4 regions of the Brevibacterium sp. 2SA genome follow, and region 4 is predicted to be linked to each of the others. Evidence: riboswitches for the same ligand, from Rfam matches in the RefSeq annotation. Region 4 holds a riboswitch; each other region holds the start of a gene.
The links. A riboswitch is a leader RNA that binds a small molecule or an ion and turns the genes downstream of it on or off. The one in region 4 is predicted to bind thiamine pyrophosphate.

Region 1: it holds a riboswitch for thiamine pyrophosphate, as region 4 does, so the genes downstream of both, thiO (glycine oxidase ThiO) here and thiM (hydroxyethylthiazole kinase) in region 4, are expected to answer to the same signal.
Region 2: it holds a riboswitch for thiamine pyrophosphate, as region 4 does, so the genes downstream of both, thiC (phosphomethylpyrimidine synthase ThiC) here and thiM (hydroxyethylthiazole kinase) in region 4, are expected to answer to the same signal.
Region 3: it holds a riboswitch for thiamine pyrophosphate, as region 4 does, so the genes downstream of both, FFS20_RS08000 (ECF transporter S component) here and thiM (hydroxyethylthiazole kinase) in region 4, are expected to answer to the same signal.

Annotation. Positions count from the first base shown of each region.
Region 1 is NZ_SCMW01000006.1:24,765-32,935, reverse strand. It holds gene thiS (sulfur carrier protein ThiS) at 1-74, opposite strand, end outside; gene thiO (glycine oxidase ThiO) at 71-1,267, opposite strand; TPP riboswitch at 1,258-1,360, opposite strand; gene thiE (thiamine phosphate synthase) at 1,384-2,184, shown strand; gene FFS20_RS04155 (2-dehydropantoate 2-reductase) at 2,181-3,095, shown strand; gene FFS20_RS04150 (DedA family protein) at 3,049-3,837, opposite strand; gene FFS20_RS04145 (histidine kinase) at 3,986-5,122, shown strand; gene FFS20_RS04140 (response regulator transcription factor) at 5,115-5,813, shown strand; gene FFS20_RS04135 (TetR/AcrR family transcriptional regulator) at 5,959-6,678, opposite strand; gene FFS20_RS04130 (NAD(P)/FAD-dependent oxidoreductase) at 6,826-8,142, shown strand.
Region 2 is NZ_SCMW01000095.1:146-5,368, reverse strand. It holds gene FFS20_RS17560 (DUF1684 domain-containing protein) at 1-1,183, opposite strand, end outside; gene FFS20_RS17555 (M18 family aminopeptidase) at 1,429-2,778, shown strand; TPP riboswitch at 3,396-3,506, shown strand; gene thiC (phosphomethylpyrimidine synthase ThiC) at 3,503-5,223, shown strand, end outside.
Region 3 is NZ_SCMW01000016.1:4,399-12,569, forward strand. It holds gene FFS20_RS07975 (putative quinol monooxygenase) at 1-154, shown strand, start outside; gene FFS20_RS07980 (biopolymer transporter Tol) at 165-473, opposite strand; gene FFS20_RS07985 (hypothetical protein) at 543-1,085, shown strand; gene FFS20_RS07990 (energy-coupling factor transporter transmembrane component T) at 1,090-1,911, opposite strand; gene FFS20_RS07995 (ABC transporter ATP-binding protein) at 1,922-3,424, opposite strand; gene FFS20_RS08000 (ECF transporter S component) at 3,424-4,053, opposite strand; TPP riboswitch at 4,079-4,187, opposite strand; gene FFS20_RS08005 (universal stress protein) at 4,268-5,230, opposite strand; gene FFS20_RS08010 (DUF4916 domain-containing protein) at 5,417-5,956, opposite strand; gene FFS20_RS08015 (MmgE/PrpD family protein) at 6,280-7,776, shown strand; gene prpB (methylisocitrate lyase) at 7,776-8,171, shown strand, end outside.
Region 4 is NZ_SCMW01000022.1:41,435-49,605, reverse strand. It holds gene FFS20_RS09785 (substrate-binding domain-containing protein) at 1-569, shown strand, start outside; gene FFS20_RS09780 (ATP-binding cassette domain-containing protein) at 588-1,424, shown strand; gene FFS20_RS09775 (ABC transporter permease) at 1,421-2,632, shown strand; TPP riboswitch at 2,719-2,822, shown strand; gene thiM (hydroxyethylthiazole kinase) at 2,810-3,670, shown strand; gene thiE (thiamine phosphate synthase) at 3,667-4,392, shown strand; gene thiD (bifunctional hydroxymethylpyrimidine kinase/phosphomethylpyrimidine kinase) at 4,389-5,258, shown strand; gene FFS20_RS09755 (TenA family protein) at 5,353-6,075, shown strand; gene FFS20_RS09750 (hypothetical protein) at 6,194-6,877, shown strand; gene FFS20_RS09745 (hypothetical protein) at 6,993-7,205, opposite strand; gene FFS20_RS09740 (cysteine desulfurase family protein) at 7,435-8,171, opposite strand, start outside.

The DNA.
Region 1 (8,171 bases), on a different contig from region 4:
ATGTCCTCGACGAGGGTGCGGGCGGTCGTGCCCGCGGTGATGTCCCGGCGGTCGCCGTTGAGAGTGATGGTCATGATCCCTTCCTTGCTGTCAGCAGTGGCGCAGCAGGTGGCTGCGGTGATGGTGGCGGGTCGGCCTCGAACCGTCCCGGTGCCACGGCCTCGCGCGCACCGACGGGCAGCCACGCGGAGTCGGCGCCGAGGACGAGATCCGCGCCGAGGCGGGCGCCGAACGGTGCGAGGAGCACCCCGTGGCGGAAGTACCCGGTGGAGACGACGAGACCGGGGTCGCTGCGGCCGAGCAGTGGGAGGTCGTCGGGCGAACCGGGCCGGGCTCGCGCGGTGATCTCCGTGATCTCACACCCCAGGAGTCCGGGCACGAGCCGTTCGGCGTCGTGGAGGAGACGGTGGACGCCCTCGGCGAGGATGCCGGTCTGACCGTCCTCCCGGGACGTCGCCCCGAGGACGAGCTCCCCATCGGGCCGCGGCACGACGTAGACGGGCCGACCGGCGACGAGTCCCCGGATCGTGCGGGTGAGCAGCGGCGGCGCGTCGGGGTCCGAGCGGAGCCGGATGACATCGCCGTGGACGGCCCGCAGCGGCAGCGGCGGAGCCCCGGCGATCGCATTGTGCGCCATGCCTGCGGCGAGCACGACCTGATCGGCGCGGGCTCGGCGCCCCGAGGCGAGCACGACTCCGGTCGTCCGAGCCGGGGCTTCGCCGGCCGGTGACCCCTCCTCGCCGACCAGCCCTGTCACCCGATCCTCGATGACGCGGTCACCGAGGACGGTGAGCAGCGCGCGCGTCACCCGCCGGGGATCGATCGCATGATCGCCGGGAATGAGGACGGCCCCGCACACACCGGGAGCCAGGGCGGGTTCGAGGTCGCGGGCCCGGGATCCGGTGACCAGGTCGAGGTCGGAACCGGCCGCGGACTGAAGGGCGCTGAGTTCGCGCAGGGCCGTGAGATCCGCGCGGTCCCCGGCGCAGACGAGCGTGGCGGTCGTCGTCTCCCCGAGGTTGGCCCCCGAATCCCGGGTCAGTGCCGCAGTGAAGTCGGGGTAGAGGTCGGCGGAGACGCGCATGAGCGGAAACAGCGGAGTCTGGCCCCACGCGATCTCGGCGGCAGGGGCGATCATCCCGGCCGCGGCCGACGTGGCACCCGTGCCCGGGTGCGGATCGATGACGGTGACGGCCGCCCCGCGCCGGTGCAGCTCCCACGCCGTGGCCAGGCCGATGATCCCGGCGCCGACGACGATGACGTCCATGCGATTCTCCCTCCGGCGGCATGACCCGCATCAGGTGAGGCGGTCGGCACGAAGCCCTCTCAGCCTCCCAGCGAGGCTCCCGCGAACTCCTCTACTCTAGGAGCATGGTTCCCACGATGCCAACGTCTCCCGCAGTGCAAGACCCCGTCACCGCCCCTGCTGAGCACGCGGGCCACCCGGTCGACCGCGACGCCTCCGGGTCGGATGCCGCGCGGACCCGTGCGCTCGCCTCCGCCCGGCTCTACCTCTGCACCGACGCCCGCACGCAACAAGGCGACCTCGGTGAGTTCCTCGACGCCGCCTACGCCGGGGGCGTCGACATCATCCAGCTCCGCGACAAGGGTCTCGAAGCGCGGGAGGAGATCGCCGCCCTCGAGATCCTCCGCGATGCCGCGCGCCGGCATGGGAAGCTCTTCTCCGTCAACGACCGTGCCGATGTCGCCCTCCTCGTCGGCGCCGACGTCTTCCATGTCGGGCAGGGCGACCTGACGAGCGCGCAGGCCCGTACGGTGCTCGGCGACGACGTCATCCTCGGCCGGTCCACGCACTCGGTCGAGCAGGCGCTCGCCGCAGCCGCCGACCCGGAGATCGACTACTTCTGCGTCGGCCCCGTGTGGGAGACCCCGACGAAGCCGGGCCGCCCGGCCGCCGGACTCGATCCGCTGGCGGCGGTGAGCGGGAGGACGGAGAAGCCGTGGTTCGCGATCGGCGGGATCTCCGCCGGTGACCGTCTCCGGGCGGTGCAGGAGACCGGGGCGACGCGCATCGTCGTCGTCCGCGCGATCACCGAGGCGCCTGACCCCGCCGAGGCGGCCGCTCGGCTGCGCGCGCAGCTGACTTCCGCTGACCCCGACACGACCACCGACACGACCACCGACACGACCACTGACTCGACCACGAAGGACGGCACCCTGTGACAATCCTCATCGCCGGAGCCGGGGCGACCGGCGGCGCCTTCGGCACCCGCCTCGTCGAAGCCGGGCGCGACGTCGCCTTCCTCGTCAGGCCCGCCCGTGCCGAGGCTCTGAGAGAGACCGGACTGCGATTCATCGCCCCCGACGAGGACCGGACGAACCCGGTGACCGTGACGACGGCGGAGGAGCTCGCAGCCGACCCCACCCCGGTCGACCTCGTCCTCGTCGCCGTCAAGGCCGGTGCCCTCGAATCGATCATCGCCGACCTTCGCCCGGCCGTCGGACCCCAGACCCTCATCATCCCGTTCCTCAACGGGATGGCGCAGATCGGCCGCCTCGAGGCGGAGTTCCCCGGACAGGTGCTCGGCGGACTCGTCAAGATCGTCGGCACGATGCGCGGAGCCGACATCGTCCAGATGACGGATCTCGCGACGATGACGATCGGCCGCCTCGGCGGGGGAGAGGTCCCACCCGCGGTCATCGACGCGCTCGACGTCCCGGGCTTCCGGCTCCAGGTCATCGACGGCATCGACGACGCCCTGTGGGAGAAATGGGTGTTCATCGCCGCGGCCGGAGTCGTCACGTGCCTCTTCCGGGCACCGGTGGGCGCGATCATGGCCGCGGGCGGCGAACCCCACGTCGTGGGGATCATCGACGAACTCGAAGCCGTCGCCATGGCCGCCGGCCACCCGGTCTCGGCGCGGGCGCGCGCCGCCACCCTCTCGATGCTCACCGCCGAGGGCTCCGCTTTCACCTCCTCGCTCTACCGCGACGTCACGGCCGGGCTGCCGAACGAGACCGAGCACATCCTCGGCCACCTCCAGAGCACGGCGCGCGACCTCGGCGTGCCCACCCCGCTGCTCGACCTCACTCTCGTGCAGCTGCGAGCAGGCGAGTTCGACCGGAGCGCGTGAGGCGGCCGCGCTCTGCGGTCGGGACACACTCCCGTGGCCCGACCGCAGCTGCCGTGGGCTCGGGCACCGCGGGCTCGAGGACAGCGGTGCCGGCCTCGTCTCCGTCAGATTCGGAACCTCCGGATGCGGGCTCGGCAACAGCGGTCCTCCGCTTCACACGGAGACGGCGGACCGCCTCGGCGAGGGTGGTGAGGGTGAGCGCGATGCCGACGCCGAGGACGACACCCCACAGCGGCTGATCAGCGAAGACGGCCCCACCGAGGAGCCCGATGCCCGTCGAGTAGGCCGCCCACGCCAGCGCCCCGAGGACGTCTGCGGCGAGGAACCGGGGCAGGGGATAGCGAAGCATCCCCGAGGCGATCGTCGTCGCCGTCCGCCCGCCGGGGATGAACCGCCCCGCGACGAGCATCGCACCGCCCCGAACGGCGAACATCTCCGCCGTCGAGGCAAGCAGTCTGCGCAGCCGGGCCGACCGGACCCACCGGTCGGTGGCGCGGCTGCCACCGCGGCCGACGAGGTGGGCGGCGAGATCGCCGAGGAGCGCACCGACGGTCGCCGCCGCGATGATGCCCACCGCAGCCGGACTGCCGGTCACGGCGTACGCGGCGGCGGTGATGACGACGGTCTCCGAGGGCACGATCGGAACGAGGGAGTCGAGGGCGGCGACGACGGCGATGAGGAGATAGAGCCACGGGGAGGTCAGCGTCTGGTGGATGAGGTCGAGAGCGAAGTCCATGGTCATCGACCCTAGTGACGCAGCCGTGGCCGCCGGTACGAGGCGGAGCGCAGACCGCGGGCGGGCTCACCCGAGCCGACGATGCGGAAAACCGGAACGAGAAGTGAGGTCTGACCCCTCCAGACGCCCTGACCTGCGTTGCTACGATCGAGCCATGCCGTGGCCCGCGACGATCCCGCGCGAACCCCGCATGTTCCTGAAGCGGTGGTCGCTCTCCGTGCTCGGGGTGCTGTGGGGCGGCCTGCTGTGCCTGCCGCTGCTGCTCGCCGCATGCTTCCCGCCCGCCTCGGCGCTCTCCCGCCGCGTCCTGGCCTGGGAGCGGAACCGGCAGGAGCGGACCTTGGGCATCGTGCTCGCCGACGCCCGGCCGGGGCGCGGATTCTTCGCCCTGACCGGCCTCGTCGCCCTCCTCATCGCCGTGCCCGTGGTCAATCTCCTCACCGGCTTCGTCTTCGTCACCCTCGGCGCGCTCATCCAGGGCCTGTTCGCCGGCGGCGGGGTGACGATCAGCTTCTCACTGTGGACGATGAGCCAGCCGCTGCTGCTCGTCGGAGTCCTCTACGGGGCGGCGAACCTCATCGGCGCGGTCCTCCTCGCCGAACTCGGCAACTGGCTGCACGGGCGCATCGACGCCTCCGCCGGGCAGGTGAGCCGACCGACCGCCGTCCACAGCCGCATCACGGAGCTCATCACCACCCGCCGCGGGGTCGTCGTCGCCATCGACGACGAACGCCGCCGCATCGAACGCGACCTCCACGACGGGGTGCAGCAGAACGTCGTGTCCCTGTCCGTCCTCATCGCCCGGGCCCGCCGGGCACAGGACCCGGAGAAGGCGGCCGCCCTCCTCGACAGTGCGCTCGTCCAGTCCCAGGACCTCATCGACGAGATGCGCGAGGTGGCATGGCGGGTCTATCCGACGGCCCTCGACGAGCACGGGCTGGCGTCGGTGCTCACGCGCATCGCCAACCACTGCCCGGTGCCGGTGTCCATCCTCGAGCAGCCGGGCAGGCGCATCCCGCAGGCCGTCGAATCGGCCGCGTACTTCGTCGTCCGCGAAGCCGTGACGAACGTCGTCAAGCACGCCGACGCCTCGGCGATCACCATCCGCGTCCACGACGGCGGGTCCGCGCTGGTCGCCGAGGTGGTCGACGACGGCCGGGGAGGCGCCGACCTGCGCGGGGGCGGGCTCCAGGGCCTCTCCCGGCGGGTCAGCGCACTCGACGGCCGACTCGAGATCATCAGCCCCGAGGGTCAGGGCACGACAGTGAGAGCGGAGATCCCCTATGACTGAGCCCACCCGCACGAATGCGCCGACGCCGGCGACCCCTGACGCGCTGCGCGTCGTCCTCGCCGACGACGCCGTCCTCCTGCGGGAGGGTGTGCGCAGTCTCCTCGAGGACGAGGGGATCTCCGTCGTCGCCTCCGTCGATGACGGAACCCAGCTGCTCGCCGCCGTCGACGCCCTGTCCCCGCAGCTGGCGATCGTCGACGTGCGGATGCCGCCGACGCATACGACGGAGGGCCTCGAGGCGGCGCTGACGATCAAGCGCACCCACCCGGACATCGGGGTGCTCGTGCTCAGCCAGTACGTCCTCCACGAGTACGCGACCGAGCTGCTCAGCTCCGAATCGGTCGGTGTCGGCTACCTGCTGAAGAACCGGGTCACCGACATCGACAGGTTCCTCGACTCGGTCATGCGCATCGCCGCCGGCGGCACCGTCATCGACCCCGAGGTCGTCCGGCAGCTCCTGCGCACCTCGGAGCGGCAGTCGACGCTCGAGGCGCTCAGCCCCCGGGAGCACGACGTCCTCGAGGCGATGGCCGAGGGCCTGTCGAACCGCGGCATCTCAGAGCGCCTCTACGTCTCGATCAGCTCGGTGGAGAAGGCGATCAGCGCGATCTTCGACAAACTCGACCTCCAGGCAGGAGAGACGACGAGCCGCCGGGTCGCAGCGGTCCTGCGCTTCCTCGACCGCACGTGAGGCCACTCTGATCTCCGCTCGGGCTCGGATCCCGAAGCGCTGACCCAGATCCGCTGATTCGACGAGGATGCCGTCGACTGCGCACATGGGCTGCGCCGGCCAGCCGTCGCACCGTGGGTGATCCGCGGTCAATCGTCTGCCATCCTCAGTCGTCTGCTGCCGCGATGAGACGCCTGAGAAGGTGGAACTGCTCAGCGCCGAGCCGAGCGATCGCCCCCGCCCGCGTCTCGTCCGGACCCGCTCCCGCCTGCGCCGAGAAGGTCGAGTCCGCCGTCTGTGCCGCCTCGGCCGGATCGTCGTCCGATAGCGCCCCGGTGCCATCCCGGGGCGCGGGGACGGTTGTGCGCAGCGTCCACTCGTCGAAGGCCCGAAGCAGCGTCGTGACCGCCATGGTCTGCAGCCGGGGCGAGACCGCTGCGTCGACGGCACCGGTGCGGCGTCCGACGATGAGGACCTCGTCAAGCCAGTGATCGATCGCGCGGTGGAAATCGCGGAGCGCTGGGTGCTGGGGATCGGTCCAGACGATGCGCCACAGCAGATCGAGTGCCTCGCTGGACGGCCAGACTCGCATCGCCTCATCCCATGTCGCCGAGGCGGTCGCCCAGAAATCGGGGGCGAAATCCTTCGGCGAAGGCGGGCTCCAATCGTCGCGGGCCCGGTCGACGAGGGTGGAGACGACGAGGCCGAGCAGCTCGTCCTTCGAGTCGAAGGCGTGGTAGAACGAACTCTTGCTCATCCCGCACGCAGCGATGATCCGGTTGAGCGACGCCTGACTCGCCGCATGCGAGGCGAACTCGTGGGCGGCTGCGGCGATGAGAGCATCGCGCTTGCCGGGGGCCATGCGCGCGAGGGCAGTGTCGGACATGAGCCGATCGTAGCAAGCCGGCCCCACTGTATGGACTAGGTAGTCCACAGAATGCTATCGTCAGTGGACCAGGCGGTCCACGACGTCATCGACGGACCGAGATCAGGGCATCACCGAACCACAGGACCCCACGAGAGAGCGGGCATCATGATCAGTGCGACCAGCTTCGACGTGCAGCTCCGCGCCGCTTCCAGTGACGACCTGCGCATTCTCGTCGTCGGTGCGGGGATCGCCGGGTTGACGATCGCCCAGCTGCTGCGGGCGCAGGGACGACACCCGGTGCTCATCGAACGCTCCCGAGACGCCGCTCGGCTCACCAGCGAGAGCGGAGCCGGTTACATGCTCGCACTCATGCCCCTCGTCGACCCGGTCTTCTCCGCCCTGGGCAACCGAGAGGCGTATGAGCAGGCGAGCACCGCCATCGACTCCTTCGACTTCCACTCCCATCGTGGGGCGCTCATCTCCTCGGGAGACATCGGCAGTCTGCTCTCTGAGTTCGGCGACTATCGCGGCATCTCCCGGGGACGGCTCATCGACGTGCTCGCGCTCGGCGGATGCCCGGTCTCCTTCGGCACCGAAGTGAGCGGACTGATCGAACGCACCAGCCGCGACTCTCGGGGCGGTGCTGCCCCTCCGAGCGGCGCGGTTCCCGATCGCCGTGTCCATGTCGACCTGGTCGGTGAGGCCGGTGCGGGGCATTCAGCGGAATTCGATCTCGTCATCATCGCCGACGGGCTCCATTCGACGACTCGGGACCTCGTCCTCGGCCGCGGCGAAGCCGAGTCTCTCGACACGACGTGGGGCGGCTGGGTGACGTGGACGGCCGCTGACGGGTCTCCGCACACGGGCAGTGAGGTCTGGGGAGACGGCTTCTTCCTCGGCTCCTACCCGGTCCGTGATCGCCTCGGCGTCTTCCTCGGCGGCCCTGACACGCGTCAGCCCCTCGGTCCGCGCCGGTTCGCCGCCGAGGTCCGCCGACGGTTGCGGACGGCGACCCCGCGGCTCGACGCGGCGCTGGCCGCCTTCGACACAGCAGATGAACTGTTCTACTGGCCGCTGCGCGATGTGCGCTGCGGCCGCTGGACGACGGGATCGACCGTTCTCCTCGGCGATGCGGCCGCAGGGTTCCTCCCGACCGCGGGCGTGGGAGCGGCCATGGCGATGGAATCCGCCTGGGTACTCAGCCGCGTGCTCGACGGTGCCGGGTTCGCGACGCTCGAGACGGACCTCGCCCGATTCGAGGCTCTGGCCAGGCCGCGGGTCGAACGGGCACAGGACAACTCGCGGAACCTCGCGAGGATGATGTTCCGCGATTCGGCGCTGCTCGCCGCAGTCCGCAGCGAAGTCTTCCGTTTCGTCAGCGTACGGACCGCCCTTGCGCCGATCGTCGGGCTGCTCGACGACAGGGTGACCGATGCGATGATCGCCGCGACCCTCGCGCGCCCACCGCTCGCGTCACCGTGATGTGATAAGAATGGCCGGGGCCCGCAACC
Region 2 (5,223 bases), on a different contig from region 4:
CCTTCCGGGTCAGCGGCGTGACGTCGCCGCCGGACATCGCGACCCCGTCGAAGCCGACGAGGGACTGCTCCTCATCGTTCTCGTTCGGGTTGAGGATCGTCATGTCGAGCCCGAACCGGTCGTACCACGGCCGGGTCACGCGGGCGCTGTCCTCGTCCCACCACGAGTAGAAGAGGAACGGCACGTTGATGCCGGCCTCTGAGTAGAAGAACGGGGGCCGGCGCTCACCGGCGGTGACGGCGAACGGCACGTCGTTGCCGGCGACCGGGGCCGGGCAGGTTGCGAACGCGGAGAACGCGAACGGGTAGTTGACCGCACGGTTGAAGTCGACGACGAGCGACCCGTCGGCGTTGGGAATGCCGAGGTCAAGGGTCCGCCACGCCGCCGTCGACCGCCCGTTCGTCTCATCGTGGAAGTCGAGCTGGAGTCCCGTCGCCGGGCACCCCGAGGCCACGAGCGACACCTCCCCGGCGGGCGTGGTAAAGGTGACGGTGCCGACGAGCATCGTCTCGAGCGTGAGGTTCTCCTGCGCCGAGGCGACCGGCCGGATCTCGGGTTCGTCGAAGGGGGTGAAGCGGGCGAGGAAGACGAAGTCCCGGTTCGGATCGAAGACGGGGACCTCGACGAACTTCGCGAGCAGCGGCGACTTCGAGTCGCGGATGCGCACACCGAGGCGACCGCCGCGTTCGATGAGCTCATAGAGGACATGGCCGACAGTGAACCAGTCGAGCGACCCGCCGGTCGGCAGCTTCGCGCTGAACCCGTTGTCCTCGACCCTGACCTGGGGAGACTCCGGCAGCGGAATGTCATCGGCGCCGAGGCGGACGGCCGTGCGCGTCGACCCGGACTCCCATTCCGCGTCGGTGCCTGAACGGGGATCGGTGCCTGCCTCGGGCCTGGTGCCGGGGCCGGTGTCGGTGAGGTCGTGGGAGGTGGGAGCCGCCTCGGTGGGGGCACTGAGCAGATCGAAGGTCGCGGCCGCAGGGCCGGCCTTCGTGCCGGGATCGAGCGCGAGGGTGACCCAGCCGTCGTCGTCGACGGTGAACGTTCCCGGCGCTCCCGGCCACGTCGACTCCTCGTCGAGCCAGTGGAGCCCGACGACGCTGAGCCACCCGAAGGGCGTCGCCAACGAGGAGTTCCGCGAGTCCCGCCACGTATTCCACTCGGCCACGAATTGGTTCACGTCGAACACTCCTCGCATTCTCACTCGTCGTTGCACGCTCGTCCGCGCCGGCCGTCGACGTTCGGCGACCGCCGGCCCGCCCGGTTCGGACGACCGCTGACCGTCCATGTCGGACGACCGCCGGCCCGCCCGGTGCGGGAGACCGCTGACCATCCACGTCGGACGACCGCTGATCGTCCGCTTCGGGCGACCGCTGGCGCTTCGGCCCCTGTGGTCGAAGCTACCCCAAAGGATAGGCTGTTCAGATGAGCACTCCATCCACGGATCAGACAGCAAACGCGCAGGTCGCAGCCGACCTCTCCGCTTTCGTCACGGCCTCTCCCAGCTCCTATCATGCCACTGCCGCAGCGGCCGAGCGCTTCGACGCCGCCGGGTTCACCCGACTCGACGAACGTCAGCCGTGGACCCTTGAGGTCGGCCACGGGTACTACGTCATCCGCGACGGCGCGATCATCGCCTGGATGGCCCCGACAGGGCGGATTGACGCAGCGGAAGCCGATTCGACCGCGAACGGGTCGACCGCCTCGGCGGTGCCCCCGTTCCGGGTCTTCGGCTCCCACACCGATTCGCCGGCGTTCAAACTCAAGCCCGGTGACGAGTTCGTCGCCGAAGGCGTGCGCCAGTTCGGTGTCGAGATCTACGGCGGGCCGCTGCTCAACTCGTGGCTCGATCGGGAGCTCGCCCTCGCCGGGCGCCTCAGCCTCGCCGACGGCAGCGTCGTCCTCGCGCACACGCCGGCGATCGCACGCATCCCGCAGCTCGCGATCCATCTCGACCGGCAGGTCAACGAGGGCCTCACCCTCGACAAGCAGCGGCACACGACCCCGATCGTCGGTCTCGCCGACCTCGCCGAGGCCGATGTCCTCGAGATCCTCGCCGCCTCCGCCGGCGTCGACCCCGAACTCATCGTCGGCCACGACGTCTACACGATCCCCGCGCAGGAGCCCGCGCTCTTCGGCGCCGCGGACGAGTTCTTCGCCTCCCCGAGACTCGACAACCTCCTCTCCGTCCACGCCGGGGTGACCGCGATGACGTCCCTCGACGCCGAGGCGCTCGATGCGGTGGCCCTGTTCGCCGGGTTCGACCATGAGGAGGTGGGGTCGAACTCGCGCTCGGGCGCGAGCGGGCCGTTCCTCTCCGACGTCACCGAGCGGATCGTCGCCGCCCTCTTCCCCGAGGCGAACCGCAGTGACTACCTCGCCGCACTGGCCGCCTCGGTGTGCGTGTCCTCCGACGCCGGACACGCCGCCCACCCGAACTACCCCGAACGCCACGATCCGCACGTGCGTCCGCGCCTGGGTGCGGGGCCCCTGCTCAAACTCAACGCCCAGCAGCGGTATGCCACCGATGCCGTCGGCACGGCGACGTGGGCCCGCGCCTGTGCAGCCGCCGGGGTCGAGTACCAGGACTTCGTCTCGAACAACTCGGTGCCGTGCGGGTCGACGATCGGACCGCTGACGGCCACCCGCATGGGCATGACGACGGTCGATGTGGGACCGGCGCTCTACTCGATGCACTCGGCGCGGGAGATGTGCGCGATCAGCGACGTCGTCGCGCTCGGCGCGGTCGCGAAAACGTTCCTCCAGGGGGCGTGAGGCGCCGCGCCTGCGGGAGCCGACACAGGGGGCGAGCGCTTGCTCGTTCAACGCAGCGCCTCGTTCACCCCTGAGCCTCACTCACCCCTGAGTCTCACTCAACACGAAGCGTGAATATCGCGTCCCCAAAGACGCGATATTCACGCTCCGTGTTGAACGAGCGCCGGCAGATTCGCCGAGGCGGCGATATTCACGCTCGCCGTTGAACGAGCACCCCGAGGACGAGCACCGGCGCACGCCCGCAGACACCCCGTCAGCGAAGTCGCGGGAGTGCGTCCGCCGAGGCGCGATGCTGCACGCACGATGACGCAGCGAGCGGGGCGCGCACGCACAATGCGCGTGGAAGCAGGCCTGCAGGCACGATGCCGCAGGCGTCCAGCGTGCGCAGGAATCCGAGGCGAGCCCACTGGGGTACTTCCCCCAGGGCGCGTCCGCTGGGCACGTCCACCGAGGCACGTCGGCAGGAGCCCGTCCACCGGGGCACACCCACTGGGGCGCGTCCACTTGGGCACGCTGAAACTGAGGCACCAAATCGGGCGACCGCGCGTCCACCGTCTCGCGCAGTGAACACCTGCCGCGGGTGATTTTGTGGCGGCGCCCACACCGTGATAGTCGTTGTGTGACCCCACGGGGGCCTTCGGAAGAGGGCTGAGATCGAGCTGAGACCGCTCGAGACCGTTGAACCTGATCCGGTTGATACCGGCGGAGGAAGAGAGGATCGCAGATGACTGCGCCCACCCCAGAAACCACCCGTCCCACCGTTGCCCCGCGCCCGACGGCACCGGCCGAGAACTCCGCGAGCACCCCCGCGGGTTTCGCTCTCGAGCAGTACCCCACCCATTCCCTGGCCTGGGTCGAGGACCGTGAGCACGGCATCCGCGTGCCCGTCACCCGCATCGACCTCGACGACACGAACGGCCGCCCCAACGAGCCGGTCCACGTCTACCGCACCGTCGGGCCCGGCGCCGTCCCCGAACAGGGCCTGCCCCCGCACCGCGCGGAGTGGATCGCCGACCGCGACGACACCGAGGACTACGCGGCCCGCGGCCACCTCATCGAGGACGACGGGCGGGCAGCCGTCCGCCGCGGCGCACCCTCCCAGCAGTGGCAGGGGCCCGACCGGACGCCTCGGCGCGCGAAGCCCGGACGCACCGTCACGCAGATGCACTACGCCCGGCAGGGCATCATCACCCCCGAGATGCGCTACATCGCGATCCGCGAGCAGTGCGACGTCGAACTCGTCCGCTCCGAGGTCGCTGCCGGGCGCGCGATCATCCCCGCGAACATCAACCACCCCGAATCCGAGCCGATGATCATCGGCAAGGCGTTCCTCGTCAAGATCAACGCGAACATCGGCAACTCGGCGGTGACGAGCTCGATCGCCGAGGAGGTGCAGAAGCTCCAGTGGGCCGCGAAGTGGGGTGCCGACACCCTCATGGACCTCTCGACGGGCAACGACATCCACACCACCCGCGAGTGGATCATCCGCAACTCCCCCATCCCCATCGGCACCGTGCCGATCTACCAGGCGCTTGAGAAGGTCGACGGCGACGCCGAGGCGCTGACCTGGGAGATCTACCGCGACACCGTCATCGAACAGTGCGAGCAGGGCGTCGACTACATGACCGTCCACGCCGGTGTGCTGCTGCGCTACGTCCCGCTCACCGCCGACCGCGTGACCGGAATGGTCTCCCGCGGCGGGTCGATCATGGCCGGATGGTGCCTGGCCCACCATGAGGAGAACTTCCTCTACACGCACTTCGACGAGCTCTGTGAGATCTTCGCGGCCTACGATGTCGCGTTCTCCCTCGGCGACGGGCTGCGCCCCGGCTCGATCGCCGACGCCAACGACGCCGCCCAGTTCGCCGAACTCGACACCCTCGCCGAGCTGACGAAGCGGGCATGGGAGCACGACGTCCAGGTCATGGTCGAGGGCCCCGGCCACATTCCGCTCCATCTCGTGCGGGAGAACGTCGAGCGCCAGCAGGAGCTCTGCGACGGCGCCCCCTTCTACACCCTGGGTCCGCTCGTCACGGACATCGCGCCCGGCTACGACCACATCACCTCGGCGATCGGGGCGACGGAGATCGCCCGGTACGGCACGGCGATGCTCTGCTACGTCACCCCGAAGGAGCACCTGGGACTGCCCGACCTCGACGACGTCAAGACGGGGGTGATCACGTACAAGATCGCCGCCCACGCCGCGGACGTCGCGAAGGGCCACCCGGGGGCGACGGCCCGGGACGATGCGCTGTCGAAGGCGCGGTTCGAGTTCCGCTGGCGCGACCAGTTCGCGCTCGGCCTCGACCCGGAGACCGCCGAGTCCTTCCACGACGAGACGCTGCCGGCGGAACCGGCGAAGACCGCGCACTTCTGCTCGATGTGCGGGCCGAAGTTCTGCTCGATGCGCATCTCCCAGGACATCCGCGACACGTACGGCAGCGC
Region 3 (8,171 bases), on a different contig from region 4:
CACCGACGACGGTGCCGAGCCGCATGTCAACAGCGATCACTTCGCCGCCGGGCTCGAATCGATGCGCCCGCTGCTCGCCTCGACGCCGAAGATCGTCTCCCGCAAACTCGACGGCGACGGCTGGGACGAGATGGGCGAACTCGTCATCGACTGACGAGGTCAGCTCAGCGATCGAGTTCGCTCAGCGCCTCCTCGGCGCGGGCGAGCCGGTCGGCACGCGGCATCTCCCACCACTTCTCGCCCCGCTCGCCGAGGCCCCGCTTGGCGACGCCGACGCGCTCTCGAGCCGCCCGCAGGGCTGTGTCGTCGGCTGCCGTCTTCGCCGACCGCACCGCGTTGCGGGCCCGCCCGAGGTGGCTCTTCAGCTGCTCGACGAGAGCGTCGGGAAGTGCGGGATCGGTGCGCCGCCACCGTCGTCCGCGCACGACGAGCCACTTCTCGTCCTCGGTGTACCCATCCGCATCCGTCACGATCGCAGTCTAAGCCGCGCAGTCTGTGCCGCTCGGCCGAATCAGCGCGCCCTGGCTGGCTACACTGACACCATGGTGACGCGAGCACAGAACATCGAGTCCATCGAGAAGGCCCTCGGCGAGCCCTGGGCGCAGACCCGTCAGCGGCTTGAAAAGGCCGGGGGCAAGGACGCGAGCCACAAGGAACTCGCCGATGCGCTCTACCCGCAGTTCGACGGCGTCGTCGACAACCACGGCTGGTGGGTCCAGGGTGCCGTCGTCGCCTACGAGCAGGAGATCGGCCGACGGATTCCCGGTCAGCGCGCCGACGGCACCTTCGACGTCGCCGTCTCCCGCACCGTGACCGGACAGCGCGGAGACGTCATCGACCGCTTCGCCGCCCTCGTCGACGGCTCACTGGGCGGGGTCGCCCTTGACGGTGAACCCCGCCCGTCGACGACGGCGAAGCGCTCGTTCTGGCGCGCCGACCTCGCTGACGGGACGAAGATCGAAGCAGCCGCCGAACCGAAGGACGACGCGCGCACGCGCCTCACCCTCACCGCCTCGAAGCTGCCGAGCGCCGAGTCGCTCGAGGAGTGGCGGGCACACCTCAAGGACCTCATCGCCGAGGTCTGAGACCTCAGCCTGGAATGATCGGGTTCCACGTCCCGAGCACCAGCGCCGAGGCGACCGCGACGACTGCGACGACGACGGCGAGGACGAGGACGACCGCATCAGCGGTGCCGAACGTCGAGCGCCTGCGCCACGTCCTGCCCGGCCGCCCGAACGCCCGTCCCTCCATCGCCATCGCCAGGGTCGTGCCACGGCGGATCGATTGGACGAGGAGGACGAAGATGCCTGCGAAGAGACTGCGGGTGCGCCGCAGGATCGACCCGCCGGCGAGTCCTCTGGCCCGTCTGGCCATCGACAGGGTCTGCCATTCGAGGACGAGGAGGCCGAGGAGGCGACTGGCCGCGAGGATCGAGATGACGACGGTCTCGGGCAGGCGCAGGTGCTGGACGAGGGCATCCGAGAGGTCCCTGGGATCGATCGCCGAGGCGAGGACGACGAGCGGGATCGCCAGTGCCAGGGCGCGCACGAAGATCGCCGCAGCCGACTCCAACGACCCGGTCGTCATGAGGATCGGACCGACGTCGACGACGGTGGCTCCCGTCTTCTCGGCGAGGATCGCCGTGCCCCATGCGGCGAGGAGCGCCCCGACTGGCAGGAACCACAGCCGTGTGAGCGCCGCCTTGAGGTCGAGCCCGGTCAGCGGCAGGGCGAGGAGTGAGAACCCGAGGATGATCCCCGCGGAGACGACGTCGATGCTCAGCAGCGCTCCGACCATGAGGATGAGTGCGACGGCGATCTTCGTCAGCGGGTTGCAGCGCACGAGCGCCGTGCGGCGCACCACGGGGATGAGCTGACCCGGATCCTCGACGGTGACGCGCTCACGGGTCATTGCTGCACTCTCACTCAACGCGCTCACCCCGCAGAGTCTGGGCCGCCGTGCCGAGCGTGAAGCGGCGGGCCCCGATCGCGTCGAGGAAGTCGAGGTCGTGGCTGACGGCGACGACAGCGCTGCCGTGGTCGAGGACGTCGAGGAACAGGGCGACGAGTCCCGCCCACGTCAGCGCGTCCTGCCCGAACGTCGGCTCATCGACGATGAGGACCTGGGGGCGCGGAGCGATCATCGCCGCCACCGACAGGCGACGCTTCTCCCCGCCGGAGAGACCCTGCGGGTGGGCGTCGGCGATGTCGGCCAGTCCCAGGGTCTCGAGCAGCTCGGTTACCCGAGCGTCGACCTCGGCCGTCGACCAGCCGGCCAGTCGCGGACCGAGGGCGAGCTCATCGGCGACGCTGGACTTGAGGAACTGATGCTCGGGTTCCTGGAAGACCATGCCGATGCGCGGGGCGAGGAACTTCGAGGGCCACGTGAACGGCCGTGCCTCCTTCGCCCCGGCGGCAAGCGGCCCCGCCGCACGCACCACGCCGGAGAACTCGGGGATGAGGCCGGCCAGGGTCAGTGCCGTCGTCGACTTCCCGGCCCCGTTGGCGCCGACGATGCCGAGCGCCTCGCCCGCCCGCACCTCGAGGTCGAGATCGGTCGCCGCGGGCACGGTCGCCCGTGGTCGGGCGACGCTCAGGCGCTCACCGACGAGCACCGGGGACCCGAGCCGGTCCTGTGCTCCGGTTCGCGCGGGCACCGTCCAGCGGTCGGTCGCGGTGGGGGACCCGGATTCGGGCAGCCAGATCCCGGTGGCCTTGAGCACCTCGGTGAGTGCCGGATCACCGAAGACCTCATCAGGGGTGCCGTGGGCGACGATGCCGGCGCGGCCGAGGACGATGACGGTGTCGACGTCGTCGCTCCACAGGCCCACCCGGTGCTCGACGACGATCATCGTCGCCGCAGTGGACTCCTGGACCGTGAGCACGGCATCGCGGACGGCCCTCGCCGAGACGGGGTCGATGTTGGCCGTCGGCTCGTCGAGGACGATGACCTCGGGTGCCATCGCATGGATCCCGGCGAGCGCGAGCCGCTGCTTCTGGCCCCCGGACAGTGCCGCCGTGGGGTGGGACTGGGGAAGGTCGAGGCCCATGGCGGCCAGGGAGGCGTCGATCCGCGCGTCGACCACCTCGGCGGGCAGACCGAGGTTCTCCATTCCGAACGCGACATCGTCACCGATGCGGGAGAAGATCACCTGCGAATTCGGGTCCTGGAGGACGAGCCCGGTGACACCTCGGCGGGGGTCGGGCGCGGCCTCGCCGACGAGGAACTCACCGCCTGACTCCCCGGCCTCGGTGGGCAGGACCCCGGCGATCGCATGGAGGAGCGTCGACTTCCCCGCCCCCGACGGGCCCAGGAGGAGAACCTTCTCACCTGGGGCGATGTCGAGGTCGACGGGGCCGACGGCGAGGCTGTCCCGATCGGCGTGCCGCCACGAGTATCCGTGGGCGCGGATCGGCAGGCCCATCAGCGCACGCGGCCGGAGGCGAAGGAGCTCAGCGCCCCGGTCTTGGCGATCGCGCGGTAGGCGTACCAGGCGCCGATGCCGGAGATGACGACGCCGGAGATCATCGCGCACACCGCGTAGGCGAGCTGGAAGTCGAACTGCCACTCGGCGTTGTAGAGGATGTTCTCGCTCACGGCCATGAACGCCGCGGCGACGAGTCCGGACAGCGCGGTCACCCACAGGGTGAACTTCCGGTAGCCGAAGGCGGCGAAGACGAGTTCGGCACCGAGGCCCTGGAGGAAGCCCGAGAGCAGCACCGTCGCCCCGAAGTGGGAGCCGAGGACGCCTTCGACGGCGGCGGCGAGGAGTTCGCACAGCAGCGCGGCCCCGGGTTTGCGGATGATCGCCCCGGCGAGCGGTCCGGCGAGCACCCAGAGGCCGGCGATGAGGCCGATCGAGGGCGGGAACGCCTGGAAGGCGAGTTCGATGCCCTTCCAGCTGGCGGCGAGCACCCAGAAGATCAGGCCCACGGCGATGCCGAGGACCGCGGTGACGACGTAGTCGACGACCCGCCACTTCTTCGTCGGCGGGGCCTGGGTGAATGCCGGTGCCGTCGTCGAGCGGGAACCGGGCGTGGTGGTGTTCGGCATAGCGCCTCCTCGTGTCTCAAGGAGGGGTAGAAGAGTCTCGACTTCCTTCGGCGGTGCTAGCCGCATCAGGTTCGAGGGTCTGCAGCGTCATCTGCACTCTCAGCGCCCTTGGCGGCGCTCCCCTGTCGTGTGCGCTCCACTGTACAACACCTGACGATCCCCGGCACCGCGCGTCTGCGGGGCCGGGGATCGTCAGGTGCGGTGGGGGAGGGACTCAGGCCGGGACGACCATGACCGGGCCTTCGGCATGGTGGAGGACCCCGCGGGAGACCGATCCGAGCAGAGCGGACTTCACGGCTCCGCGACCCCGAGTGCCGAGGACGGTCAGCTGCGCGGTCTTCGTCGCCGCCGACAGCAGCACTGCGGCATCGCCGATGAGCGCCGAGGTGGACACCTGGAGTCCGGGGAACTGGCTGCGCAGCTCTTCGGCGTCCTTGTCGAGTTCGGCTTCGATCTGCCGCTGCCGGCGATCGGCGACGTCACCGCCGAGTTCGAGCTCCGGGTACCAGTAGAGCCATTCCTCCCCGGACGGCAGCACTGTGACGATCTCCAGATCGGCGTTGCGCGAAGCGGCCGCCTCGGCGGCGGTGAACATCGCGATCCGCGCGCCCTCGGACCCGTCGACGGCGACGACGACCGGGCCGCTCGTGTCCCCGCGGTGCGCCGAATGGCGGGGGACGACGATCGTCGGGCAGTGGGCGTGCGGTGGCAGGGCCGTCGAGACCGACCCGAGCATGCGGCCCATGAAGCCGCCGCGTCCGCGGGCGCCGACGATGATGACATCGGCGTTGGCGCTGAGGTTGACGAGGACACCGGCGGCGTCACCGGATTCGACGGCGTACGTCACCGGACCGGGATGGTCGGCAAGGAGTTCGGCCGCCTCGGCGAGCGTCTTCTCCGCTGCCCGCATCGCGGCTTCGTCCTCGGGCTCGGACGGGATCGAGGCCATGTTCGGGTAGATCATCAGGGGCATCGTGAAGGCCGTGACGACGGTGAGGGGAACACCGCGGTGCAGCGCCTCGGCGGCGCCGTAGCGCAGGGCAAGGGCTGCGAGCTCGGATCCGTCGAAGCCGACGAGGACGCCGAGGTTGTCGGTGAGTCCGGACTCGGAGGCGCGGGTGTCGGTCGGTCGGGCCTCGGCCGGGTTCGCGGCGGACGAGCGGGAGTCAGCAGTCATGGCAGTCCTTCCATCGGGGCCTGACCAACCCTGACGGGGACGACGGCCCCGAAAACCGTGTGCCGTCCTCGTCGCCCTCAGTGTACCCAAGTGTTTTCTACGCCGTGTAGAAGACCGCGAGGCGGACGGATTCCTCTCGCGTGCGGCGCGTGCCCGCGTCCGGGGTGACGCCGGGGGAGGGGTGCCTCAGACGGCGAAGCCGAGGTAGCTCAGGGCCGAGCGGATGATGTGCTCCTGGCCGTGGGAGAGCTCGGCGACGATGTCGGAGCGCAGCGCCTCGGCGGGGGTGAGCCAGTCGAGGCTGAGCGCATCGGCGCGCGGGGTGCACTCGCCGCGGACCTCCATGACGAAGCACATCGAGATCGCGTGCTGACGCGGGTCGTGGAGGAGCGAGGTGCCCTCGGTGGGGAAGTACTCGGCGATATGGAACGGGGCGATGGCCGGCGGGACGACGGGCAGCGCCATCGGGCCGAGGTCGTTCTCGGCATGACGGAGCAGGGCCTGGCGGATGCTCTCGTGGTAGCGGATGCGTCCGCCGACGACCTCGCGGCCCAGGGTGCCGTCGTCGAGGCGGCGCAGCAGGAGGCCGATCTGCTCGACGTCTCCGGCCTCGCCGACGCGGACCGGAATGGCATTGACATAGGGGATGGGGAGACGGCGGCGAAGCTGGGCGAACTCGTTGTCGTCGAACCAGTTCTCGTCGAAGTCGAGGGCAGTGCGGGTCATATCCCGATTGTGTCACAGTTCACCTCGCCCGGCGGCGGTCGCGGGCCTGCTCCGGCGGTGGTCGAAGGCCTGCTCGGGCAGCGTCGTCACCACTGGGTCGGACCTCCCGGCACAGCCCGCCCACCTCGGCGTTCGCCTGCCGGGTCACCCGGGGTGGTGTCGGGCGTCACCGCTCGGGTAAAGTATCTTGATGTCAAGATAAAACTCTGGCCGGGCCCGCGGACGCAGCAGTGACGTGGCCTACAGTTGAGACAACCACTCCCCAGGCCTGCAGCGGTCGCGACATGGCCAGCGGCGGTCAAGGACGATTGAAGGGATTGCTCATGATTGATCATGAAGTCCGTACCCACAAGAGCTCAGAGAACCTGGCTCGTGAAGACCAGCTCGCCTGGAAGATCGCAGAAGTCGCCTCCGACACCACCCCGGTCGATGCCGACGTCACCGAGATGGTCATCAACCGCGTCATCGACAACGCCGCCGTCGCCGCCGCCTCGGTGAACCGCTCGGCTCCCACCCACGCCCGCGAACAGGCGCAGGCGCACCCGCTGCGCCCCGGCGCCACGATCTTCGGTCTGCCGCTGGGCGACCGCTTCTCCCCGGAATGGGCGGCCTGGGCCAACGGCGTGGCCGTGCGCGAACTCGACTTCCACGACACCTTCCTCGCCGCCGAGTACTCCCACCCCGGCGACAACATCCCGCCGGTCCTCGCCGTCGCCCAGCACATGGGCATCGCCGGTCCCGACCTCATAGGCGGCATCGCCACCGGCTATGAGATCCAGGTCGACCTCGTCAAGGGCATGAGCCTGCACGAGCACAAGATCGACCACGTCGCCCACCTCGGGCCCTCGGCGGCCGCCGGCATCGGCGCGATGCTCCACCTGCCCACCGAGGTGACCTTCCAGGCGATCCAGCAGGCCCTGCACGTGACGACGGCGACCCGCCAGTCGCGCAAGGGCGAGATCTCCTCGTGGAAGGCCCACGCTCCGGCGTTCGCCGGCAAGATGGCCGTCGAAGCCATCGACCGCGCGATGCGCGGCGAGGGTGCGCCCAACCCCATCTACGAAGGCGAGGACGGCTTCATCGCCTGGATCCTCTCCGGCCCCGAGGCCCGCTACACGATCCCGCTGCCGGCCAAGGGCGAGGCCAAGCGCGCGATCCTCGACACGTACACGAAGGAGCACTCCGCCGAATACCAGGCGCAGGCGCTCATTGACCTCGCGCGCAAGCTCGGCGGGGAGATCGAGGATCTCACGAAGATCAAGCGGATCGTCATCCACACCTCCCACCACACCCACAACGTCATCGGCACCGGCGCCAACGATCCGCAGAAGATGGATCCGCAGGCCAGCCGTGAGACCCTCGACCACTCGATCATGTACATCTTCGCCGTCGCGCTCGAGGACCGCGGCTGGCACCACGAGGACTCCTACACGCCTGAGCGCGCCGCGCGCCCGGAGACGGTGAAGCTCTGGCACAAGATCGAGACGACCGAGGATCCCGAGTGGACCCGCCGCTACCACTCGACGGATCCGAACGAGAAGGCCTTCGGCGGTCGCGTGGAGATCGAGTTCGAGGACGGCTCGACGCTGACCGACGAGATCGCCGTCGCCGACGCGCACCCGCTCGGCGCCCGCCCGTTCGTCCGTGAGAACTACGTCGAGAAGTTCCGCACCCTCTCCGAGGGCATCCTCACCGACACCGAGCAGACCCGCTTCCTCGACCTCGCCGAGAACCTCGAGAACCTCGACGCCGCCGGCGTCGGACAGCTGAGCTTCACCGTCGAGGGCCTCACCCACAGCGGATCGAAGGGAATCTTCTGATGCTCGGCGCCACCGCCACTCCGGCCGAGCGCCGGAAGCAGTTCCGCGACCTCCTCGCCGGCAGCGAGATCGTCCAGTTCCCCGGCGCGATCAACCCGCTCAACGCCCAGATCATCGAGCAGACCGGGTTCGAGGGCGTCTACATCTCCGGGGGTGCGTTCTCCGCGGCGATGGGACTGCCCGACATCGGACTGACCACACTCACCGAGGTGGCCGACCACGGTCGGGCGATCGCGCGGGTGACGAACCTGCCGACGTTCATCGACGCCGACACCGGGTGGGGCGAGGCAATGAACGTCGCCCGCACCGTCCAGGAGTTCGAGGACGCCGGCCTCTCCGGCATGCATCTCGAGGATCAGGTCAACCCGAAGCGGTGCGGCCACCTCGACGGCAAG
Region 4 (8,171 bases):
CGTCCGGACCGGTGTGGATGGTCAACGGCGACCCGAAGGACCCCAACGCCGCGGACTTCAAGGCCGGTGCCGAGGAGACGCTCAAGGGTGCCGGCGTCGACATCGCCGCCAACCACGACACGCTCGATTGGAACCCCGACGATGCCCGCCAGTGGGTCGAGGGCCAGCTGCAGGGCGGGGGTGAGAAGCCGATCGCGATCTACGCGGCCAATGACGGCACCGCCGGCGGGGTGCTCGCGGCGACGACGAAGGCGAAGCAGGATCCCGTCGTCACCGGGCAGGACGCCGAGGTCGACGGACTGCAGAACATCCTCAAGGGCGAGCAGTACGCGACGATCTACAAGTCGATCCCGCCGCAGGCCGAATACGCGGCGAAGGCCGCGGTCGCACTGGCCAACGGGGAGAAGCCCGAGGCCGGCACGACGTACAAGGACACCCCGACGGACTTCGTCGAGGCGAAGGTCGTGACGAAGGACACGATCAAGGACATCGTCGGCGATCAGATCAAGGCCTCCGACATCTGCTCGGGCATCGATGAGAAGCTGTGCACGGATGCCGGAATCAAGTAGGACGGTCCGACCAGCCCGATGACCTCACAGACGAACGATCCGACGCCCGCTTCCGGGCGGGCGTCGGAGACGCCCCAGTCCACTGCTTCCCAGCCCGTGCTCCAGCTGCGCGGGATCGACAAGCGATTCGGCGCCGTCCAGGCGCTCACCGACATCAACCTCACGATCGGCCGCGGCGAGGTCGTCGGCCTCGTCGGCGACAACGGCGCCGGCAAGTCGACGCTCATCAAGATCATCGCCGGCGTCCACTCCGCCGACGGAGGCGAGCTCATCATGGGCGGACGCCCGCAGAAGTTCTCCTCCCCGAAGGACGCACAGCGAGCCGGGGTGGCCACGGTGTTCCAGGATCTCGCACTCTGCGAGAACCTCGACGTCGTCGCCAACCTCTTCCTCGGTCACGAGCACACCCGCGGCGGCGTCCTCGACGAAGTCGCGATGGAGGCGAAGTCGTGGGAGCTGCTGCGCAGCCTGTCCGCGAAGATCCCGAGCGTGCGCGTGCCGATCGCCGCCCTGTCCGGCGGCCAGCGCCAGACGGTGGCGATCGCCCGGTCCCTCCTCGGCGAACCCTCGCTCGTCATGCTCGACGAACCGACGGCCGCCCTCGGCGTCGCCCAGACCGCCGAGGTGCTCAACCTCATCGAACGCCTCCGTGACCGTGACCTCGGGGTGCTCCTCGTCAGCCACAACATGGCCGATGTCCAGGCCGTGTGCGACCGTGTCCACGTGCTGCGGCTGGGCAAGGACGCCGGGGACTTCCCGGGAGACGAGCGCACCGACGTCCTCGTCGCCGCGATCACCGGAGCCAACGACAACGTCGTGACCCAGCGGGCCGCGCGGAGGGGTGAGCGCCGATGACCCGCAATTCCCTCATCACCGACGAGCGGATCTCCGACGAGGGGCTCGTGCGGACGTTCGTCCGCCGGATCCGGGAAGGCCAGCTCGGGTCGTTCCCCGTCATCCTCGCCCTCGTCGTCATCGTCATCGTCTTCCAGTCGGCGAACAGCAACTTCCTCTCACCGGCGAATCTCGTCAACCTCTCCACCCAGGTCGCCTACCTGGCGATCCTCGCACTCGGGATCAACCTCATCCTCCTCCTCGGCGAGATCGACCTCTCGCTCGCCCAGCTCGGCGGTCTCGCCGCCTCGGTGCTCGGTGTCCTCGTCGTCCGGCAGGGGGTCCCGCCGGTGATCGCGGTGACGATCATCCTCCTGCTCGGCCTCGTCATCGGGGCGATCCAGGGCTGGTTCTTCGCCGTCGTCGGGATTCCCGCGTTCGTCGTCACCCTTGCCGGTCTGCTCGCGTTCACGGGGCTCACGCTCACGGTGCTCGGCACCCAGAAGAACCTCTCGATGGCCGATACGTTCGTCTTCGACTTCGCCAGCTACTACTTCCCGGCGTTCTGGGCCTACGTCTTCGGGGCGATCGCCGTCATCGGCTTCGCCGCCGGCATCATCCATTCGAAGCTGCGTCGGCACTCCGCAGGCCTCGACAGCCCGAGCTGGACGGCCGTCATCGTGCGCATCGTCGTCCTCGCGGCGATCGTCTTCGGCTTCCTCATCCTCGTCAACCAGGACTTCGGACTCGCGCTGCCGTTCTTCCTCATGATGGTCATCGCGATCATCATCGACCTCGTGCTGCGCAAGACCCGCTACGGACGCTCGATCTACGCCGTCGGCGGCAAGGTCGAAGCCGCCCGGCGCGCCGGCATCCGGGTGACGTGGGTGCGCATCAGCGTGTTCATGACCGCCGGGGTCCTCGCCGCCCTCTTCGGCTTCGTCAAGGCCGGAGTGACGACGAACGCCGGGTCGACGCTCGTGGGCACCCAGGACCTCCTCAACGCGATCGCCGCGGCCGTCATCGGCGGCACCTCCCTCTTCGGCGGGCGGGGGTCGGCGTGGGCCGCGGTCCTCGGGGCGTTCGTCGTCGGCGCGATCAACAACGGTCTCTACCTCATCGGCTTCAACTCCGATATGCAGCAGATCATCACCGCCCTCGTCCTCCTCACCGCCGTCGTCATCGACGCCGTCAGCCGGCGCGGACAGCGGTACGTCGGCAGGGGGTGAGGTCTGCTCCACCAGCGCCGAGGCGGGGGCGAGGTCAGGGGGTGACCCCACCTCACCCCCGCCTCGGCGATTTTGGTACAGTCATGGGCAATGACATGGGGTGCCCGGCGGCAGTCGCGCCGGGCTGAGAGGACACCCATCGAACCTGATCTGGGCCATGCTAGCGAAGGGATCGTCATGACTGACATCGATCTGTCGTCGGCGCACGCACGTCTGCGCGCGGCGAATCCGCTCATCCAATGCATCACGAACACGGTCGTGCAGCAGTTCAGCGCGAACGTGCTGCTCGCCGTCGGTGCGTCCCCGGCGATGCTCGACCATGAAGCCGACGCCGCACAGTTCGCGCACCTCGCCGGCGGTCTGCTCGTCAACTTCGGAACCGCGACGAACCAGCAGTTCCTCGCCGCCGACGCCGCGATCGGAGCCGTCACCGCGGACTCGACTCCGTGGGTGCTCGACCCGGTGAGCATCGGCGCAGTCGACCACCGCACCACCCGCATCCGCCGGGCCGCCGCCGATCGCCCGACCGCGATCCGCGGCAACGCCTCGGAGATCGCGGCCCTGGCAGGAGCCGGGGCCGGCGGGCGCGGCGTCGAATCCACCGACGAGGTCGACGCCGTCCTCCCCGCGGCGGCCGAGCTCGCACGGACCAGTGGGGCGATCGTCGCCGTCTCGGGCAGACGCGACGCGATCGTCGCCCACATCGACGGCGTCGATCACATCGCCCGTGTCGACGGGGGCCATGAGTTCATGCCGCTCGTCATCGGCACCGGGTGCTCGCTCGGTGCCGTGACCTCCGCCTACCTCGCCGCCGTGCCGCCGGCCGGTTCGAGTTCCGGTGCGGGGCCGGCCGGACTCGCGGCGTTCGAACAGTTCACCGCCGTCGTCGCCGCCCACGCCCACTTCGCCGTCGCCGGCGAAGCCGCAGCGGCCGGTGCCGCCGGACCGGGCAGCTATGCCGAACACTTCCTCGACGCCCTCTACACCACCGACGATGCGCGCATCGGTCAGGCACGGGTCGAAGTGACGAGAGCATGAGCGCGACGAGTGAGCGCCTGGCCGGCGTCGACGCCCGCCTCTACCTCGTCACCGATTCCGCCCAGAGCCGGGAGGCCGGACGCACCGTCGCCGAGACCGTGCTCGCGGCCGTGCGCGGGGGAGTCGGCATGGTCCAGGTCCGCGACAAGGACATCGACGACACCGAGTTCCTGACCCTGACCAGGGAGGTCATTGCCGCCGTCGCCGAGGCGGTGGCGGGTACGGACCGCCGCGTGCCCGTTGTCCTCAACGACCGGGTCGCCGTCACCCGGCACCTCCTCGATGAGGGCGCCGACGTCCACATCCATGTCGGACAGACCGACACTCCCGTCGCCGAGGTGCGCGACCTCGTCGGACCCGACCCGCTCATCGGTCTCTCCGCCGCCAGCGACGCCGAGTTCGCCGCCGCCCGGGCTGCCGGCGCCGTCGACCTCGTCGGGATCGGGCCCGTCTTCGACACGACGACGAAGACCGACGCACCGGCCGGGATCGGTCCCGACCGCCTCGGCGAACTCACGGCCGAGGCGGGTCTGCCGGCGGTGGCGATCGGCGGCATCGATGCCAGCCGGGTCCCGCAGCTGCGCGGCCGCGGACTGCTCGGCTTCTGCGTCGTCTCGGCGATCTGCCGGGCTGCCGACCCGGAACGGGCGGCCCGGGAGCTGCTCACCGCGTACGGCGACGGGACCGCGCCGGGTGCCGGCGAGGACGGGGGAGCGGCATGAGCACGCGGCCACCGATCACCCTGTCGATCGCCGGCACCGACCCCTCGGGCGGGGCGGGCATCCACGCCGACCTCAAGACGTTCACCGCCCTCGGGGTGCTGGGGACCACGGCGATCACCGCGCTCGTCGCGCAGAACACGCACGGGGTCTCCCGCGTCTACCCGATCGATGAGGACTTCGTCGTCGCCGAGCTCGACAGTGTCCTGAACGACATGCCCGTCGATGCGACGAAGACGGGGATGCTCGGGTCGACGTCGCTCGTCGACCTCGTCGTCGATCGGGCGCGCACCTCCGATCTCGGGTTCTTCACCGTCGACCCGGTCATGGTGTCGACGTCCGGGCACCGCCTCCTCGAGGTCGATGCGGTCGCCGCCGTGCGGGAGCGTCTCCTGCCCTTCGCCGATCTCATCACCCCGAACCTCCCCGAGGCCGCCCTCCTCCTCGGCGACGATGTCGCTGAGGCCCAGACCCCGGCTCAGATGCGCGACCAGGCACGCGAGCTCATCGCCCGGGGTGCCCGGGCGGTGCTCCTCAAGGGCGGTCACGCCGCGGACGGGGACGTCGCCGACATTCTCGTCACCGCTGATGGGGAGATCGCCGAGTTCTCCCACCCCCGGATCTCCACCCCGAACACGCACGGCACCGGGTGCACCCTGTCGGCTGCGATCACCGCCGAGGCGGCCGTGCTCAGGCGGGCGAACGGCGGAGAGGCGCTGAGTGCCGAGGAGGTGCACGGGGCCGTCGAGCGCGGACTCGACTTCCTCGCCCGCGCGCTCGCCTCGGCCGCGGACTGGCAGGTCAGCCTCGATGCGGCCGGTGCGCACGGGCCCGTCGACCACCAGGTCGACGTCCGCCGTCGCGGATAGCCTGTCGACCCGGCCGCTTCCCACCCGGCTGATTCCGGACAGTCCGATTCCCGTCTGATTCCCGTCCCATTCCGACCCCGAGGAGAGACCACTCATGAGCATGACCTTCGCCGCCGGACCGCACACCACCGCGCTGTGGGAGGACGTGCGCCCGATCATCGACGAGATCGAAGCGCTGCCGTTCCTCACCCAGCTCGCCGAGGGCACGCTCGCCCCGCTCGCGTTCACGAACTACATCACGCAGGACAGCATCTACTTGAGCGGGTATGCGAAGGCGATGTCGTTCCTCGCCGGGAAGACAGCGGACAGAGGAGAGTCCCGGTTCTGGTCGACCTCGGCGGCGGAGGCGATCACGGTGGAGGAGGAGATGCACGCTCAGCTGCTCTCCGATGAGCGGCTCGCCGTGGCCCACGCCGAGCTCGAGGCCACCGACCATCTGGGACCGTCGCCGACGACGCTCGGCTACGTGTCGTTCCTCGTCGCCACTGCGGCGAGCCGGTCGTACGGGGAAGGTGTCGCCGGTGTCCTCCCGTGCTTCTGGGTCTACGCGCACATGGGCAAAGTGCTCGTCGAGAAGGCGGGAACGATGAGCGAGAATCACCCGTACCGGACGTGGGTGCAGACCTATGACTCCCCGGAGTTCGACGAATCGACCCGGCAGGCCGTGGCGATCTTAGAGCGCGAGTTCGACCGGGTTCCGGCTGACGAAGCCGCACGGATGCGCGCGGCGTTCGAACGCGCATGCGTCTACGAACTCCACTTCTGGGCCTCAGCGCATGCGATGCAGAATTGGGACGCCTCCGTCTTCGCGAGGTGAGGGGCGGACGCCAAGGAAACTACGGCCGACCCTCCGGAATCACCGATGACGACAGTGCTGACTTCCGTATTGTGGTTGGATATGGTGTATGGGAACGAGATCTGATGGCAATCCGGTAATGGAACTTGCCGATCTGTTTGATGCATGGAATACCAACGAAACGCCCAAAACGAGCCGGGGGTTCAAACGGGATCCAGGCCAAGCGACTCAACGTCACATTGAGGCGATGGAGCTCTTCACTGAAACTCGTCGTACTCTTGAGTTCCTCAGCACCCACAGCTTGGTCGCTGAGCGTTGTCTCCAGCACGTTCCCAAGATGGCCCGCGCGATTCTGGCTGTACAGTCCAGCTGGGATAGTAGCCAGCTCGACTCATACAACTTCGATCCGGTGATGATGGAGGCCTTACGCCTCGCCGCTTACGATGTACAGAGAATCCTCGACGAGAACACGCGGCACGCTCCCCGGGTGGACGATCTCCTCGGCGAAGTCCGCCAAATTCTCGTCGAAGACGAGTCGATCAGCGGCGAAATGAAGCGGTACATCAACGAACTCTTAAGCTCGATTCGAGCCAACATTGAACGGAACGGCCTTGGACAAGAATTCGACTTTGGCCATGCGATGGAGCAACTGTGGGTTGCACTCTTAGCTGCTCAGGGCGCGTCGGAGGATGAAAAATCGCGATGGGCGGCGGCGGCAAGTCAAGTAAAGAATGTCGCAACCGGATTCATCAAGTACGGAGCTGCTTGGGCAGCTCTCGGGTTTCAAGGCTACGCTCAGTTCGCCATTGGCGCTGGTCGTTAGCCTTCAAATAGGCAAACAGAAGGGCGAGGCGGGTGTCCACATCATCTAGCACTTGGTCACTCGCCAATTCCGCATCTATCGCAGCAAGAGGTCAATTTTTTAGCCCGATTCGCTTTTAGGCAGCGCTGTCCGGACGGTCGTCGATGATGAGGGTGAGCGGAGCGATCGCGCTCATCGCCAGCCACCCGCGGCACAGCGTGGTCCAGAGGATGACGCCGTCGACCTCCGTCAGCGGCACCCGATCGCGGCGCGGACACGTCAGCCGTCCGATGAGGAAGACGATGCCCGTGAAGCTCGCTGCGATGAAGAGCAGGGCCACGAGATCCATGACGGTGCCTCCTCCCAGCCGAAGCGGATCCTGTGATTCCAGTGTCTCTCCGCATCCAGAGCTTGGAAAGAGTCCAATCGCTCATCAGTGGACTCTTCGCGGCAGGTGAGAGGGGCCGTGTGAGGGCTGAACGGCGTGAGACCGCAGTCCGGACCGAGTCCTCAGGTGACCCCGAGGCTCAGGAGACCGCGAGGCTCAGGGGCCTGCGGGACTCAGGAGACCGCGAGGCTCAGGAGAATGCGAGGCTCAACCGCTTCGCCGACTCGACGACGGCGGCCGCGGCTGCCGCCCCCTGTTCGGGGGTGATCGAGGCCGGAAAGGTGAAGCGCACACTCGTCTTCGCAACCTCGGCGTCGATGCCGAGAGCGAGGAGCACATGCGAGGGCTCATCGGAGCCGACCGCGCACGCCGATCCGCTCGATGCCGTGACACCGAGCCGCTCGAGCTCGAGGAGCACCGCCTCCCCGCTCGTGCGCGAGAAGCAGAACGAGGCATGGTTGGGGGTCCGCGCCGCAGCGCTGCCCGTGAGCAGTGCGCCGTCGACCGCCCCGACCACCTCGGCGATGAAGGCATCCCGGATGCGGGCCACCCGTGCGGCCGCCTCGACCCGTTCCGCCTCGGCGAGTTCGAGGGCCGTGGCGAACGCGACGGCCAGGGCGACGTTCTCCGTGCCCGACCGACGCCCCGACTCCTGACCCCCGCCGTGGATGATCGGCTCGACCGGGACCCGGGCACGGATCGCGGCGACCCCGATGCCCTTCGGCGCCCCGATCTTGTGCCCGGCGAGCGTGAGGGCGTCGACCCCGAGATCGCCCAGCGGCAGCCATCCGGCGGCTTGGACGGCATCGGTGTGCGTGAGCGCACCGACCTCGCGGGCGATGTCGGACAGCGTCGAGACATCGGCGACCGTGCCGATCTCATTGTTGGCATACCCGAGGCTGACGACGGCGGTGTCCTCTCGCAGCA